4 regions of the Paenibacillus sp. DS2015 genome follow, and region 4 is predicted to be linked to each of the others. Evidence: riboswitches for the same ligand, from Rfam matches in the RefSeq annotation. Region 4 holds a riboswitch; each other region holds the start of a gene.
The links. A riboswitch is a leader RNA that binds a small molecule or an ion and turns the genes downstream of it on or off. The one in region 4 is predicted to bind cyclic di-AMP.
Positions count from the first base shown of each region.

Region 1 (4,408 bases), on a different contig from region 4:
GAAATATATCGACCGAATAACATGACTATACCCGTAGAAATATTCCAGAATGGCGTGTTATCTCCGAGCCCCTCAAAGCCAGAACCATTGTTCGCCGCAGAAGATGTGAATTCATACAACACCTGCGAAATACCGTGGAACGATGGGTTGCTTATCGCTACTTTACCTACCTCCGTCATCAGCGCAATAGCTGTTGGAGCCAAGATAATCAACGGATGAGCCAAAATGGCAATAGCTATAAACTTCATCTCTCTAGCCTCAATTTTACGTCCTAGGAACTCAGGAGTACGTCCGACCATCAGTCCGGCAAGGAAAACAGCCAAGATGGCATACATCAGCATGTTCATAACACCCACGCCTTTTCCACCGAACACGCAGTTTAACATCATTAATGCAAGCGGTGTGACTCCACCAAGCGGCGTTAATGTATCATGCATATTGTTCACTGAACCTGTGGTAGCTGCCGTAGTTACCGTGGTAAAGAGTGTAGATTGCGCAACACCAAAACGTACCTCTTTGCCTTCCATACTCCCTTGTGAAGAATCAATTCCCAATTGGTTTAATACTGGGTTACCTTTTGACTCCGACACATAAGCCAAAGATAAGAAGAGTACAAACAATATCATCATCGCCGAAAAAATGACCCAACCTTGTTTTTTATTTTTGGCAAACAAACCGAACGTATAAGGTAAGGCAGCAGCCAATGACCACATCGATAATATCTCAATCACATTCGTGAGTGGATTAGGGTTTTCAAATGGATGGCTTGAGTTGACTCCAAAGAATCCACCACCATTTGTCCCTAAGTGTTTAATAGACTCTAATGAAGCAACGGGTCCGATGGCAATTTGCTGTACTTGCCCATCAAGCCCTGACACGGATAATGTGGGTTGCAAGGTTTGTGGAACCTGAAGCGCCACAAGCAGCAAAGTGACCACAAAAGCCAATGGCAAGAACACACGGATATGTGCCTTCACGAAATCCTCAAAAAAGTTACCGATGGTTTCTCCCTTGCTGGTGATAGCTCGTATAAACGCAATCGCCACGCATAATCCCGTCGCTGCAGATGTGAACATCATCATCATAATTACAGCCATCTGTGAGAAATAAGACAGAGCTGATTCTCCGCTGTAATGCTGCAAGTTCGTATTCGTCATGAAGCTGATGACCGTGTTGAAGGTCAAGGTCGGTTCCATGTTGTCCATATTATTCGGATTAAACGGTAGAAATTTCTGCAATCGAAGAATGAGATAACTGACAGTAACGAGCACGATATTAGTTAAAACAAAGCTAAATGCATACTTTTTCCAAGTCATTCCTTTCCGTTCCTTTAAACCAATCAGTCTAAATATTGGTTTCTCTACAAAAGAGAACCATTTATCTGTTTTATTGTTTTCCTTCTGAAATACATTGTAAAGGTAAGTACCTAACGGCTTGACGAGTAACACCAAGACCAGAATAACGATACAAATTTGTAAAATGCCCATGTTCGATTACTTCCTCCTTCGTTTGATTCTTAGAATTTTTCTGGGTTTATTAACGCATAGATCAAATAAAGAAATATAAACAGGGTAAATACAGCAACAACGATCATCTTCTATCGCCCTCCGATTCTCGGAACATTCTTCCGCACCAAGATAAGAATCCTGTAAACAAAGTATAGGCCCCTGCCAAAATCAACAGCATGTACAGATCCAGCATCTGATTACCTCCATACTTCAAATTGTTATTTATCTACTAACATAGAGACTAGAAACGATGCGTCTTGACTTCGCGTATGAATCACATAACTTGCTCCGAGTCCTTTGTAGATCGATCTTGGATTGCTTGAATGAGTAATAATATAAATGGGCTCTGAGGTCCATGTGCGACATATTCGTAAATACCGGCAGCTCAGATTCAAACTGCTTTCAAATAGAATGATTTTACCCACCGGGAAAGCAGGTATGACCCAAGTACGTTCATCCGTAGTACCCACCATGAGGGTTTTCTCTACTCCCATTTTCTTCAACCGTTCACGTTCTATTTTATTGTTCGTTATCGCAGCAAACGGGATCTTGTATCTTATTAATTGACGGATAAAAGCTTCTCCTATTACATTTGGAGCAGATACAATCATCACATCTTGTTGTACTTTCATCTGGTTCTCCTCCTATTGATTAGAAAGAGAAGACAACAAAAAGAAGCCATGGGGCTGAGAAGAACTCATCCCGTGACTTCCTAAGACAGGGTCTAATAGACCCTATCTTGTTCACGACATTCGTTGCCTCTCTCAATACGCTTACGAGGTTAGCTGTCGGATTCGGGCTTGAGAGTCGCCCTACTCGGTGAGCAGCTTGCTTGCCCCGAGATTCACCCCTTGAAGTGATGATCAAGTATTACAGGATCATCACTTCCGTTGGTTCCCCCGTTCCTTTTCCATTCAAGGACTCAGCGATAAAAAACACAGTAAAAAACCACAGAGGTCTAGGCCCTGTGGTCGTCATTCGATCACACGCTCCATCATCCTCTCTCTTAAAGAACAGCTCCATTCCTTAGTATAGAAAGGAAGAGAAGCTGCATTCCAACGCTTACGAGGTTAGCTGTCGGATTCGGGCGGTGAGAGTCGCCCTACCTATTACGAATTTCATGATATTCGTAATAGGATTCACCCCAGATGATACATAAGACGGCTCTCACACCGCCTCTGCATCATCAATATATTGGTTCCCCCATTTCCCTTACATCACAAGGAAATTCAGCGATTACTAATGGAAATTTTTTCTTTCTTGTATTCATGAGTTGAATCATACCCTTGGCGCATATTTCTGTAAAGATAGATAGAGATCCAAATTTGACAATGTAGGACTTTATGTGAAACTTTATCATCGTTTATCTTCGATATACTACATCCAACTCTATATTTCTCTTGATATTAAACATTCATTGAAAACACTAGCATAATGTAGCATTGGTGTAGATAATCAATGTTAATTCACTATGTATTCGCTTCCACATTCATTTTCAGTCGAAATCAGCTCAATCCCCCTCCAAGTCAGTGTTTACTTCGGATATCTTTCAGCGTATGATTTATATAAATTTTTGATTGACCATTATTTAAACAACCTGATTGAAGGTAAAAATCATTACGTTAAGGAGTACTTCTTAGGTAATTAAACAAACTCTTAGCGTATGTCGTTACATACAAAAGCATAAAAAAAGCTGTCGAGGGATTCTCGACAGCCCTACCGCCAATGATTCAGGCGGGTTTAACTAGTATCTTTACTTCAAGTAAGGGCCATCAGTACCGATCTTTCCTGGGGCAGGATTGCCTGGAAGATCAAGGACATACACACGTAAGTTCCCTTTGCCTGACATACTTGCGGTCAGGGTACCATTGTTTACGATTTTCACGTCACCCGTAATGACATCTTTATACGTTCCGTTCGGAATGCTGTTAAAAGTAGCCGATCCGCTGACGGTAATGAGCGCAAAACTATCCACGCCTTTCGTTGTATCTGTGTAACGACGCTTGTACGCCATGTTCCCTGTAATCCCCTCAGTTGAGTACTGTCCTTTCTGTAGTGCTGGAATTTGACGACGTATCTGATTCAAACGTTGCAAATGCTTAACGAGTGGTTTATTCAGTGTGTCTGCTACCGCACCTGATGCGGAAGTTACCTTACCGAAATCACTAGCAACCACACTGCCTGTGATATTATCACCGAAGTAAGCTCGACGGGTCGTGCTCAACGGGCAGGTTGGACCGCAATCGATCTGTTTACCCGCTTGGAACTCGACCTCCGAACCCATATACAGTGTCGGGATACCACGGAAGGTCCACATCAAGCTCATGTTTTCTGCCCATGCATCAGTACCGCCAGAATAGGCCGTGCTCGATTTATTTGGACCAAAGTCATGGCCATCCACATAAACGACGTTGTAGGTCGCATCATTATAGCTGTCATCCGAATCTTTACCATTCCAGAATGCGTTATTAGCATCACCGAAATTCATATGCATTCGCATATCGATCACGTTCATGCCTGATTGCTTACTATGATCAGGTGAATGATAGTTGTTTCCTTGCAAGAACGCATTCGTAGAAGTTGGTTGATTAGCGGTACCCATGTTATTCTCATAGTTGTACTGTTCTAGAGCCGCCGCTGTATCATCAGCACTGTATTCCTTACGTTCTTTCCAGGTAAAGAACTGCGCTGAATGGTTAACCGAGCCTCGATTCCATTTATCGTTTACGAAGGACCCTACTTCACCAAACATAAAGAAATTTTTCCCCAAATCACCGAACTTACTTACTGCATGCTCCTGTGCTGCCGGCAGGAAGTGGCGGTTCCAGGTTACACGAGGGACATGCACTGCGGTATCTATCCGGAAGCCATCTACCCCCATATCAATGAACTTGTTATAG
Region 1 is NZ_JBNPWS010000046.1:8,274-12,681, reverse strand. Features, by position in the region: gene kdpA (potassium-transporting ATPase subunit KdpA) at 1-1,487, opposite strand, end outside; gene J2T13_RS24685 (potassium-transporting ATPase subunit F) at 1,517-1,594, opposite strand; gene J2T13_RS24680 (hypothetical protein) at 1,727-2,140, opposite strand; cyclic di-AMP (ydaO/yuaA leader) riboswitch at 2,263-2,446, opposite strand; cyclic di-AMP (ydaO/yuaA leader) riboswitch at 2,553-2,753, opposite strand; gene J2T13_RS24675 (carbohydrate binding domain-containing protein) at 3,262-4,408, opposite strand, start outside.
Region 1: another riboswitch for cyclic di-AMP. It lies ahead of J2T13_RS24680 (hypothetical protein); the one in region 4 lies ahead of J2T13_RS22725 (C40 family peptidase).

Region 2 (4,408 bases), on a different contig from region 4:
AACATGGATGATCCGATCCTTTGTGAAGCGTATAGATTAGGAGTAAGAAGATAAAGTTTACTCCATTCCCAAGTGTGAGATTCGGATTGAAAGTAGTACTGACTATCCGTTACGACCTTGTATAGATTGAAATATAAAGAACCAGAGTGAAGAGCACTCTGGTTCTTTATACCGCTTGGTTAAGTGTGTTGTTTCATTGCGAACTATTCAAATAAATCTATATAGGCTTGGAAGTCATTAATATATTTATCAACAAGCTTGTAGCCAGCGGCTAGCTTAACGTTAGCCTGATCGAATGTCTTATAATTGATCGTTGCTGAACCGAGAGATTTTTTGAACAAAGTAAAGGCTTGAAGTTGCAATGATGCACCTTTGATATAAGTGTCATGAATTTGCTTCAATTTGGGAGTCGTAGGTTTAATTCTCTTCAAACCCACTACAAATTTAGTGTAATTAGGGATAATGGTATTATTGAAAGCTGCATAGGTCTGTTTGCGATTGCTAGCAGTTACATATCTATTATTTTTGGTGTATGAAGTAACGGCTTTATCTTCAAATTTAGCAATTAATTCAAGTGCATCTACATATTCAAGAAGCGCTGCATATTCCGGATCATATTCAGGTTCCTCATCGGTATAAAGATCCTCTGTGGTGTCGGTATCTTCAATTATTGTTGAGTTCCCTCCTGTAGTTTCTGCTGAGGATACAGTTGGAAATACGAGGGTACTAATCAAGATAAAAGCTAGTAGTGTCATTATTATTCTGTTCTTACTCATTCGTAGATCATTCCTTCGTTATATATTTGTAGTTTCTTATGTCATTATCGGTAAAGACTGTTCCTACTTTAATAGTTTTACTAAATATTCAAATAGAGATCACTGATTGAATAAAGATTCACTCATTAGTATTCAAATTTAGCTACATAAGAATCGATATCGTTACTATACTTACTGACCAGTGTACGACCCGTATCTAATTTGCTATTCGCTTGATAGAATAATTTACTATTAATTTTGGTCGTAGAAAGGGAATTTTTCATTAACGTAAGGCCTTGGAGCTGTAAAGAGGCTCCCTTAATATATGTAGCATGTATGTTCTTTAAGGTCGTATTTGTTGGTTTAATCTTCTTCAAAGCGACTACGAATTTAGTGTAATTAGGGACAACAGAGTTGTTGAGAGTGATAAAAGCCTGTTTGCGATTACTAGACGTGATGTTTACATAGGCATATTTTTCAAAACTTGAAATGGCCTTATTCTCAAATGAAGCAATCAATTCAAGTTGGTCGGCATAGTCAAGAAATTCTGCAAATTCTGGATCATATTCGTACTCTTCTTCGTCTTCGTCCGTGAATGTGTCGTCGTAATCAGAGTAATAATCTTCGGAGTTAAAGTCATTTTCTCCGGCTGTGTTTATAGTCACCACAGGATTGTTCTTTTCAAGCGAGATTGTGTTAACCTCTTCAATTGACTTCTGCGTTGCTGCTGCTGAAGAGACTGCTGGAAATACGAGAGTGCCCAGTAAGATAAAGGCTAGTAGTGCTGAGATTATTCTGTTTTTGAACATGGTTATTTCATTCCCCCGTTGCTGAATTTGTGTGATTGTCATTCTTATGACAAGTCGAGAATAAGTGACTTCATTTGTTATTATCGGTAATATCAACTGAATTTTCAATATATTTAATAAATTATCCCATATTTAAGGTGCGATAGAGAATAAATGAGATGTCTTTTCTGTGACTAGTCACTTTTACTCATAATCATTAGCTTTAAAGCGATAATACGTGATAATGAATGAGATTCATGTATTACATGGTTCTTTCAGTCAAATTACATCCCTTTTCCTTCCTTTTTTTCTTTTTTTGGAAGTTTACAGTTAACTTCGTGCGCCTTAGAATTAACTCTCGTGATAAGTTGAATAGCGCTGAATTTTCGTTAGGAAAAGCGGGGGAACCAATAGTTTGGCATCATGCCAATGGGGTGAATCGTATTGTATACGTAGGGCTAATCCACAGCCCGAATCCGACAGCTAACCTCGTAAGCTTGGGTGGTTACATGACCTATGTTTAGACATGCAGATCTCTGTATGTTTAAAGGACAGGACCCGCAAGAGAACCTTCTTAAATTGGCGCACAGCATGGCTGATTCTACTTGTAAAAGAAGGGGTTTAACGATAATGGTCAGCAAAATAAAAAGATTATTAATCGGTCGTCCAATGAAATCAGATGAGCTTGATCATGAGAAATTAAGTAAGTTTAAAGCACTTGCGGTACTTTCCTCAGATGCATTATCATCGGTCGCGTATGGTACGGAACAGATTCTGATTGTGCTGATGGCGGCTGGATTTACTGCTATATGGTATTCGCTTCCCATTTCACTAGCTGTACTGGGACTATTAGCGATCCTTATTCTATCGTACCGTCAGACGATCTTCTCTTATCCTATGGGTGGGGGAGCATATATCGTGGCTAAGGATAACTTAGGTGTATCCACCGGACTGATGGCCGGTGGTTCACTCTTAGTGGATTACATTCTTACGGTCGCTGTCAGTGCATCGGCAGGGACAGATGCGCTGACGTCTGCATTTCCACAGCTTCATGATCACAATGTATTGATCGCGATAACGGTCATTATATTGTTAACAATTGTTAATTTAAGAGGAGTTACGGAAGCCGCTTCTTTTATCGCTTTTCCAGTCTACCTGTTTGTGGTGTCTATCTTTGTCTTGATTATCTCGGGGTTGTTCAAATATGTAACGGGTAGTATTCATACAGATATTCCCGAGATTGGGGCCGCTGTATCGAATATAAGTCTGTTTCTACTATTGAAGGCATTTAGTTCGGGGTGTTCAGCTCTGACCGGCGTTGAAGCCGTATCGAATGCAATTCCGAATTTTAAGCAACCCTCAGATCGTAATGCAGCGAAGACGTTAGTCATGATGGGGCTAATTCTAGGTGCCATGTTTACGGGTATTAGCTTACTGGCCTATTGGTACGGCGTTACACCAGATCCGAAAGCGACCATTGTATCTCAGATTGCTGAATCAGTATTCGGACGTGGAGGGCTCTACTTTGCAATTCAAGGCGTTACTGCACTTATTCTGTTTCTAGCAGCAAATACTGCGTATTCGGCATTTCCCTTGTTAGCTTTTATGCTTGCTAAGGACAAATTTATGCCACATATGTTCATGGTTCGTGGTGATCGCCTAGGGTTTTCTAATGGGATCATCATTCTAGGTGTATTGTCCTCTGTACTGGTCGCAGTATTTCACGGGAATACAGAAGGTCTAATTCCGCTCTATGCGGTGGGTGTATTCATCCCCTTTACACTGTCACAGTTAGGCATGATGGTCCGTTGGTATCGAAGCAAGCCACCTGGCTGGGGGTTACGGTTTACGATTAATACAATCGGTATGATCACTACCCTTACTATCACACTCATTTTTATTTTTACGAAATTCTCGCATATTTGGATGGTGTTTATTTTCCTACCGCTTGTGATGCTTCTCTTCATGCGAATCCATCGTCATTATCTCAATACGGCAGACCAGTTACGTATCCAATTGGATACAGATAAGCCGGTTATTAAAGGAAGTACCATTCTAGTTCCTGTCTCAGGAGTCACACGTGTTGTGCTTAATTCGATAAGTTATGCTCGCTCGATGTCAGACAATGTGGTTGCAGTCTATATTGGTTTTGATGAGGGAGAAATACAGAAGATGGAACAAAAATGGGCCGAATGGAATCCGGGCGTAAGACTGATTGTTCTTCGTTCACGATATCGGAGTGTGGTACGTCCTTTGTTGAAGTTCATTGAGACGATTGAATGGAAAACAGCTGCGACAGATCATATTACGATTGTCATTCCTCAATTCATTACGAAGCATTGGTGGCAGAATATTCTACACAATCAATCGAGTTTACTTATTCGTACATTCTTAATTAATCAAAAAGATATTGTCATTACTACGGTACCGTACCACCTAAATAAATAATAACGGCTTATTGGAACTCCTAACATTCACGTTGGGAGTTTTTTTTGTTTTATTCATAGGTTCTTATGTTCATAAGTTGACAAATGCAACAAGGAATTATATATTATATTTTATTAAATCGTAATTATTACTATTAAGTGAGTATTGAAAGGAGAACTTTATGAATACAACAAGAATCCCCGTCACTGTCCTCTGCGGATATTTAGGTTCTGGTAAGACAACTGTGCTCAATCATATCCTGCATAATCGGGACGGGTTGAAGGTAGCTGTCATTGTGAACGACATGAGTCAGGTTAATATTGATGCAAATTTTGTGAAAGGTGAGGCTATTCTTTCGCGTACCGAAGAGAAGTTAGTAGAGATGTCCAACGGTTGCATCTGCTGCACATTACGTGAGGATTTATTAAAAGAAGTCCA
Region 2 is NZ_JBNPWS010000020.1:8,809-13,216, forward strand. Features, by position in the region: gene J2T13_RS16810 (hypothetical protein) at 1-40, shown strand, start outside; gene J2T13_RS16815 (hypothetical protein) at 204-776, opposite strand; gene J2T13_RS16820 (hypothetical protein) at 902-1,606, opposite strand; cyclic di-AMP (ydaO/yuaA leader) riboswitch at 1,910-2,056, shown strand; gene J2T13_RS16825 (APC family permease) at 2,174-3,991, shown strand; gene J2T13_RS16830 (GTP-binding protein) at 4,152-4,408, shown strand, end outside.
Region 2: another riboswitch for cyclic di-AMP. It lies ahead of J2T13_RS16825 (APC family permease); the one in region 4 lies ahead of J2T13_RS22725 (C40 family peptidase).

Region 3 (4,408 bases), on a different contig from region 4:
CTTTGTTGTAAGCCAGAAAGTAAAAGAAAGTGAACTCATTACTTCCTTCTACCTCTCCCCTCAGGACGGAGGCGCTATCTCCTCTTATTTACCGGGACAGTATATCACTGTACGCGTTCAACCCGAAGGTGAACAATACACCCACATTCGCCACTATAGTCTATCAACAGCATCTGGACAGCCTTATTACCGTATCTCCGTTAAACGAGAAGACGAAGCTGTTAATAAGCCAGCAGGCATTGTATCTACTTACTTACACGAAGCCGTTGATGTGGGTAATGTATTGGAAGTCAGTACCCCAGCTGGAGTCTTCACACTGGATCAAGGTATAGATATCCCAGTAGTTCTTATCAGTGGGGGGGTTGGACTAACTCCAATGGTGAGTATGCTAGAGACATTGGCTACGGAACAGCCTGAGCGTGAAGTAACGTATATTCATGCTGCCATCAATGGAAGACTACATGCGATGAAGGGATTAATTAATGAACTGGTTCAATGCCATCATCATCTGAAATCCTATGTGTGTTATGAATCTCCAGTGGAAGGGGATGTCTATGATAAATCCGGTTACATTGATCTAGCCTGGCTTCAAGAGGTAGCAGACCCGAACGCCGACTTCTACTTCTGCGGACCTACCCCTTTTATGAGCGCCATATATAAGATACTGTTGGAATGGAACGTGCCTGAGGAAAGAATCCATTTTGAATTCTTCGGTCCAGCGGGTAGCTTGATAGAGTAACGAATAAGGAATTATAGTATTAACTTTAGAGTAACATGTAATAATAAAGGGTCTATTCCAAAAAGGTCTATCCCGACCTGAAGAATAGACCCTTATTGGTTGTTGCATTCATTACTTTAATCGCAACAAACGATTCACCGTTTCTCTACGCACACCAATCAACTGCCCAATTTCCTCTTGTGTCAGCAGTTCCGTCACATCTACCCCATGAGAGTAGTCATGTAACCATTCACTAAGTAGCTCCAGACGCTCCGCCGGAGTCCCCACGGTTAGATGATCCAAACGTTGCTGCATGAAACGTAATTTCTCCTGTAATAATAGTGCGACTTCCATTGGTTTATTGTGATCCTCCCGCAGTTGACGATACCATTCGGTAGCAGGTATGGCTTCCACTTCACTACGCATAAGTGCTATAGCGGTACCGTGGGCTTCTTTAGGTGTAATCAGGGAATGATGGGGTACCGTTTCTCCGGCGTATAGAATGTTGAACAGCACCATATTTCCATTCTCATGTAACCTTGTCACCTTAAATAATCCACTTTTGATATGGTATAGATATTCCCCACCATCACCTTGATGAAATAAAATTTCTCCCTTATGTAAAATCATTATATTATGTTCCTCCATTATTTAAACTTAACCAGATTTATTCAACCTTATCTAGTTAGTATAACAGATGGTTATCATTCTCTTGCAAAAATTGGTGCTTGCCACGGGGAATACTTCTCCCTTAGTATGAACATAATAAGAACATGTGTTCTTATTATCAAAATTCATACGAGGAAGTGCTGTCATGAAAGCTACCCCTCCCGCTCCATCAGAAGAGGATGCCCTACTAGTTAAGAATTACTTATTACACATGATTATGCTAGATGTTCTAGAGCGTGACATTCAATCTATGGTGACCCTCTCACTCAAGATGCAGCCATTATATATTCGAGGGTTGTCAGGAATTCAAAAACAAGTAATGAGTCACCTCTCCACCCTTCGTCTTCATATGGGGGCTCGAGGTATCCGTATCTACCAAGAATCACGTACGAATTCTAGCGTTGAGACCTTATATCTGTGTCGAGGATATCATCGCCGCCTCTTCATGCCCCTGTCCTATATCAAATCAGAAGTAACACTTAAATTAAACATATATTTAGGAGCAACATCCACACTTCCCAATTCGAGAATAGAGTACTAAAACGCGAAGTACGCTTGGGAACGATCAAATAACAAAGAACGCTCCCGAGAATGACTGACCCGTTCCAGTTGCTGCATAGGATTGTTTAGATTCGAAATCAGGTCAGTCAATGCGCATTCCACTAATATCTTCCTTTCAGGTCCCCATACTTCATCTTTGTCTTGCACATAGCGTATACTCTCCGCGATAGAAAGACCTTTTAAACGTATAAATACAGAGGCCCATTGAACGAGGTCTATATTCGTTCTCGTGTCTGGTATGGTGTACTCTGCATACCCAGCCACGCCGCAACTGAATACCTTTAACAATCCACATATGCAAAGTGCGCTGCCCAAAGGATTACAATTCTCTATTGGTTCGGAATCAAATCGAAATATTTCCATATGACTTACTTTTAATTCAGACCGTTCCTTCTCTTCTAACCAAGGGAAATACCCGGTTAATTGCAACATGACAGGATTCTCCTCATCTACAAAAAATAAAATACAAAGAAGCCCTAAGAGCAGAGAAACTCGGCTCATGGGCTTCTTCCACAGTAAATAGACGCACTGTAGAGGCTACGGTCGCAGTTCTCTCTCAACTACGCTTACGAGGTTAGCTGTCGGATTCGGGCTTGAGAGTGCCCTACCTAAGTGCTTGTGTGGCAAGCATAAGGATTCACCCCATGAGGCCGTATTCGCGGCTCTCGGTTGGTTCCCCCATTTCCCTATTCGGGAATTCAGCGTTGGAATGAAAATGTTAAGTTATTGAAATGAATCATACGCTCTATGGAATTCAAAAGTAAAACTCTAATAAGAGGGTTATTCTACGTATTTCGAATGAAAACACGAGTGAAAGCGAATACATATTGAATACACATTGATTTTGTACATAAATACTACGTTATGCTTGTGTTATCAATAAATATTAGAGAACGAGAGAAATAAGGAGTTAGATACAGTAAATTGAAGATATATATTGAATAAGTCACCCATAATGTTCTATATTCCCAGATTTGCATTCATGTCTTTTTTTACAGAAACAATCGCCAGGGGTATCATTCATCTCATTAATACAACAAGAGATTATGAACAGAATACCAGTTATGTCAATTTATTAAAGAGTAGAGGCGGTTAAGTACTCGACCAACATAACCTCCGAATCATACTTAACTTTACTCCATAACATTTCAATTTGTTGTTGGTATCCCCTACATCTATATTGAGCTATAAGCCTATCTGCAGTTCTCGATTGGGCGATTATCCTCATATCCTTACTGATCAATTCATTTTTAACGATATGCAGATCTTTACTAACTTGGTTCTGGACGCTGTCTAAATACTCACTAAACCACTTTCTTAAGCTCATACTGCTATTTATTACTCGCTGCTTGTCATACTCTAGAACATCAAGCAATATGGGTAGTTCAAGATATTTTTTGACAAGTAGCAGTTCTGGCCCTGTCTGACTCTGTCTCACCATTATGCAAGCTTCCTCTCTACATGAACTGAACACTTACAATTTCGTCAAAATCAATCCATTCCAATCCTTCTTCGATCTCCATCCTAATTTTCTTTGTGAACGGGCTTATTTCTGTTACTACCCCACAGATTACATGAGGCTCATATTCACTAAATAATCTAACTTTTATGACCTCTTTGTAATGTAGTGAATCACTTATATTTCGGGTCATGATCTCCAGTTCATCTTCGTGGATGATTGGACGACTTTGTCTGTTGTACTGTTGCTGATGTTCAATAATACGTTCTTTATGTTGAGGTAACATCATCCGACTCGATTCCCACAATCCATTCCCATGAAGTTTTTTGCTCATCTGTAATGCCCCCCAATTTTAGCAGCTCTGTCCACTGCCTGCCCTGCCGAAGTTATTGAACTTGCTCTTAGAATGGAAATATCTCCAAATCGGTCCTTTATATCATCCATAACCTTATCAATAGCCCTTTGATGCTCCTTATCGTCAAACAAGGTTAACTGATAAGAATCAGCACCGGATAGCTCGGATAACGAAATGGCTACTCTTCTAACAGGCTGCCTATCCCAATGCGTATGAAAAAGTTTCTTTGCGACTTCGTATACCTCACGGGTTATGTTTGTAGGATCTTCCAGTTTCATTTGTCTATGAAATCCTGTAGGTCGGTCAAAGTCAGCACCAGAAACACTTATGGAAACCACACTCCCCATCAATCCCTTTTTCCTTGACCTCCTGGAGACCTCTGTACAAATATCAAGAATAACCGCTTCAATTTCCCATGCTTGCGTATAATCTCTAGGAAGGGTCATCCCGTTCCCAATATCTTTTTGAACATTATGCGTTGTTACGGTTACAGGCGAGTCGTCGATCCCATTGGCAACACGCCATATCACTTCCCCATTAACTCCCCATTTCGATCTTAGTTTATCTAGAGGCGTTGTCGCTAAATCCCCTATGCTTCTAATCCCCATCTTCCAAAGGTGTTGCTGCATCTTTGACCCGATTCCCC
Region 3 is NZ_JBNPWS010000016.1:48,064-52,471, reverse strand. Features, by position in the region: gene hmpA (NO-inducible flavohemoprotein) at 1-739, shown strand, start outside; gene J2T13_RS14855 (Crp/Fnr family transcriptional regulator) at 851-1,348, opposite strand; gene J2T13_RS14850 (hypothetical protein) at 1,533-1,928, shown strand; gene J2T13_RS14845 (hypothetical protein) at 1,925-2,380, opposite strand; cyclic di-AMP (ydaO/yuaA leader) riboswitch at 2,497-2,662, opposite strand; gene J2T13_RS14840 (hypothetical protein) at 3,024-3,389, opposite strand; gene J2T13_RS14835 (YolD-like family protein) at 3,406-3,741, opposite strand; gene J2T13_RS14830 (DNA polymerase IV) at 3,738-4,408, opposite strand, start outside.
Region 3: another riboswitch for cyclic di-AMP. It lies ahead of J2T13_RS14845 (hypothetical protein); the one in region 4 lies ahead of J2T13_RS22725 (C40 family peptidase).

Region 4 (4,408 bases):
CAAATGACCGATTTCGCCATAAACAAAATTACTGTAGAGAAAAAGAAGGCAACAGGACCTCTTTATGAATCTGTCGTCACCGTAGATCGGCAAGATGGTCAGTACCCTAATATACCGATACTCTTCCGCTTTGCCGATGGTCACTCTATCCATAAGGTATGGACAGGGAATGGAGATCATATTCAGTTCAAGCTACAATACAAATCTCCTCTGGCATGGGCCATGATCGATCCTGAATACACCCTTGTACTTGAGAATAACCATATTAACAACTATATGAAGGTAGATGACGACCACAAGATTGTATCACGCTTAAACATAAGCATCACCAAGCTAGTGGAAACATGGCTTGGAAGTCTGTCCTGGTGAGGTGAGAGCTGGTGAGGAACAATATCGCCAATGGCTGGAAAAGTGTTAAAGACCAATTTTACGTTGTAATCATTCTATTTTTATACCAGTTAATCTGTGGGTATTTTCTATACCGTTTGGTTCAATCGGCGGTAGTCCCTTTATTCCTACGCTATCCTGACCCACCACCGAATGAGTTGAGTAAGATTCTTTTCTATGTAGAAGGACAACTGAGTCTAACCAACAATGAAACTGTCCATTCCTATCTTTGGATCTTATTAGGTATGCTACTCTTACGAATGATACTTACACCACTTATTCATGCAGGAATCCTTTACGGTCTTCATAAAGAAAGAGTTGGAGAGCCTGGGCTTTTCTTTTTCAAAGGTATTCAACAACTTTGGAAGCCGATGGCGCTACTCTATTGGATAGAGATCGGACTTGTATTGATTCCAGCTTACTGGGTCATTCCTAAATTATATGATATTGGTCTTACTGGATTTCTATCTCCATCCATATGGATTCAAGCCGTGCCCTACATGCTCGCTTGGTATGTATACCGATATATTATCCATCAATTGATTCTCTATGTTCAGTTCGGAGTAACCGGTCGCGCCGGAATCCTGTCCTCCATTCGAATCTGTCTTCGATACACGCTATCTGTTATGGGTATATCTCTCATTCTAGGCCTCAGTTGCATATTACTGTTCAGCCTATTCACAGGTATGTCCCTCTGGTGGACCGGATTAATTGGTCTTATTATCCAACAGGCCTATCATTTCATTTCCTGTCTGTTTAAATTATGGGGAATCACTGCGCAATTTGATTTATGGTATAACAAGAAGTTCCGATGACTTCACAAAAAACTATTTTTAAGAATATATGAAAAAATAGTTATTAAATTTTTGTCATCACTCCAATCCCTTGATATAGGAAAAACCCCCCCTTTTTTCGTGAAATAAGGGGGGGTTTTTCTATCTTTTTTTGCTTTAACCGTTTGCTAAACCTTAGATCCTCTGTTAAAATGATCCCAGTTGGTTTTAGTAACAACTTTGTAATCTTTATGACACTATTATTGTAGACGACCGCCATTTCATTACTTTCAGGTGCACGATAAAGGCCAAATTCCTTGGCACCAGGAAGCGGGGGATCCATTAAATGGGTGAATTGATCTCGCATTAGAGGGATCATAGGGGACCTTCAACCGAATCCTTAAGCTAACCTCGCAGGCATTGGAAGGGGAAAATGTAATTGAAGAAGAAATTATCCGCTGCAGCATTGAGCGTGGCACTCGCATTAACTATTGGAACTGGAAGCGTATTTGCAGACTCGAAATTGAACACAGCCATTCAACCCACTATCGGAGTTAGTTATAAAACCGCGGGTACCACTACAAACGGATTTGACTGCTCTGGTTTTACCAGATATGTCTTTCAGAAATTAGGTGTAAATCTCCCTCGTCAGTCTGCATCGCAATATCAGATGGGTACCTCTGTATCGCGTAATCAGCTGAGATCTGGAGACCTTGTTTTCTTTAATACCTCCGGAAGAGGTGTGTCCCATGTTGGGATATTTGTTGGAAATGGTAAATTTGCACATGCCTCTTCATCACGTGGTGTCATGATTAGCCCTCTTAGTCAAAGCTATTATGCCAACCGCTACGTGGGTGCCAAACGTGTTATGAGTACAGCTAAGTATCAAGCCACTGCGTATAACTAACCTTTATAATTAGGCTCACAACTGAGACTTTTGCCGAAGTCTCAGTTGTGGGTTTTTTCTTTTATTACATACAATAACGTAATAAATTACAAAAAGGTTTCAATTTTTGTAACTAATCCATAAATTTTTTTAATAATATTCATAGAAACAATTGCCAAACTACTAATCCTTTGTTACAATAGTCCCAGTTAGATTTTAGTAACAACTTTGTAATAAGTATTGTAACAACTTATCATTGATGTATACGTTCTATCAATTATAGTGTTAACAAATCAGCCGAATTCCCGTAAACTCGGGAAGCGGGGGAACCAGTAGTGGGTGAATTGATCTTGCATCAAAGGGATCATAGGGGACCTTCAACCGAATCCTTAAGCTAACCTCGCAGGCACCAGGAGGAGTCATATTGTTGAATAAGAAATTAGTATCTTCAGTTATGGGTTTGGCATTATTATTTACTATTGGAACAGGAAGCGCTTTCGCAGATTCTAAATTGGATAAAGCGATTGCTCCAACAATTGGAACTAGTTATAAAGAAGCTGGAGTCAGCACAAACGGCTTCGATTGCTCCGGGTTTACAATGTATATTTTTGATAAATTAGGTATTAACTTACCTCATCAATCCGGTTCCCAATACAACATGGGTACTTCTGTAGCCCGTGATGATTTACGCGAAGGCGATCTAGTATTCTTTAATACGAATGGAAGAGGCGTTTCACACGTCGGAATTTATGTTGGAAATGGTAAATTTGCACACTCTTCTTCTTCTAGAGGGGTAATTATTAATTCACTTAGCGAGAGCTACTACGTTTCTAAATACGTTGGTGCTAAGAGAATTATGAGTACTGATACATACAATGCCGTTGCCATTGATTAAACCATTCATTTGACCCTACGCCCGAGAATTGAGATTTCTCTAAATCTCAATTCTCGGGTTTTTCTGTCTAGTTTTATGTGCATCATTTAGTGCTGATCCAAACATACTATAAAATTTAAGCTTAATCTTTATTACCCCGCTACCTAAGAATTAAACATCCACCACATCTTCAATTGTAAATATGTATATATCACAAGTATTTTCATGATGATAACCCTGCCTACCCATATAACAAAGGAGATTCTACTCATGAGCCATAAAGATTACCCATTTATTGTGCTTCCTATGGAAATTAGCCATGCCAAATCTATTTGCGAATGGAAGTTCGCTCCTCCTTACAATATATATGGATGGTTACCATGGGAACAAATGGAGCTACTTGGTATTGAGTTTGGAGACCCTCTCCTACGCGCAACTCAATATCTCTCAGTAATGAATGAATCCGGAGATCTTTGCGGATTCGCACAGTTATTTCCACTAGAAGGAGTGACCCGATTAGGAATCTGTATGCACCCTGATTTATGTGGTCAGGGAAAGGGTAAATCTTTTGTACTATCCATTGTTCACGCTGCATTGTTACGCGAGCCCCACGACGAGATTGATTTAGAGGTGCTCACTTGGAATAAACGTGCTATTCAAGCCTATATCAAAGCGAATTTTATTATTACGGATTGTTATGAACGACTTACTCCTGAAGGTATTAAAGACTTTTACTGCATGGTTTATCAACTAAATAATGACTAATTATATGACAAATAGCACTAATCCGTGAGTTGTTTGGTATAATCAAGAAGATAATTGTTTCTTTTTTGTCACAAACGCTATGCTCTAAGGATTTGTTCCGTTATAATAAATACATTAGTTTACATAGAAAGAAGGGACGAATAAGTATGCAAAAATGGATCATGAGCGGTTTGTTTTTCGCCGCGTGTGCTATAGCTCTGGTACTTATGTTCACACTACCAGGTAAAGAAGAAATAGCAGAAGAAGAGAAACCAGCCATGCCTGTGGTGACATTAGATGCGGGTGCAGCTGAAACATTGGTTAAAGCCAACTGTATTAGCTGTCATGGCGATCAACTGCAAGGTTCGGTAGGACCGAATTTACAGAACATCGGAGCTACACTATCCGCGGAACAGATTTACAATATCGTTTCTAAAGGTAGCGGAATAATGCCGGCTTTCAAAGATCAATTAAAAGATGAAGAAATTGCTAACGTTGCTCTTTGGTTATCCGAGAAGAAGTAATCGCTAACATTCATAGAAGAAACGGGCATCACTCCAATAGGAATGATGCCCGTTTCTTCTATATATAACTATCTTTTCCTCTGTTCTTCTTATTTCACTCTTTCATTACCACACATTTTCTCAAATGATTCATTATATTGTTGCGCAGTTTTGAAATCGAGAGCCGTTAGTTCGCCTTCACTCCAGGAGGTGAGACGTAACATAACCGTTGTATAATCAA
Region 4 is NZ_JBNPWS010000037.1:15,879-20,286, reverse strand. Features, by position in the region: gene J2T13_RS22740 (M1 family metallopeptidase) at 1-369, shown strand, start outside; gene J2T13_RS22735 (hypothetical protein) at 381-1,202, shown strand; cyclic di-AMP (ydaO/yuaA leader) riboswitch at 1,457-1,595, shown strand; gene J2T13_RS22730 (C40 family peptidase) at 1,600-2,067, shown strand; cyclic di-AMP (ydaO/yuaA leader) riboswitch at 2,332-2,470, shown strand; gene J2T13_RS22725 (C40 family peptidase) at 2,474-2,941, shown strand; gene J2T13_RS22720 (GNAT family N-acetyltransferase) at 3,191-3,685, shown strand; gene J2T13_RS22715 (c-type cytochrome) at 3,832-4,188, shown strand; gene J2T13_RS22710 (4a-hydroxytetrahydrobiopterin dehydratase) at 4,278-4,408, opposite strand, start outside.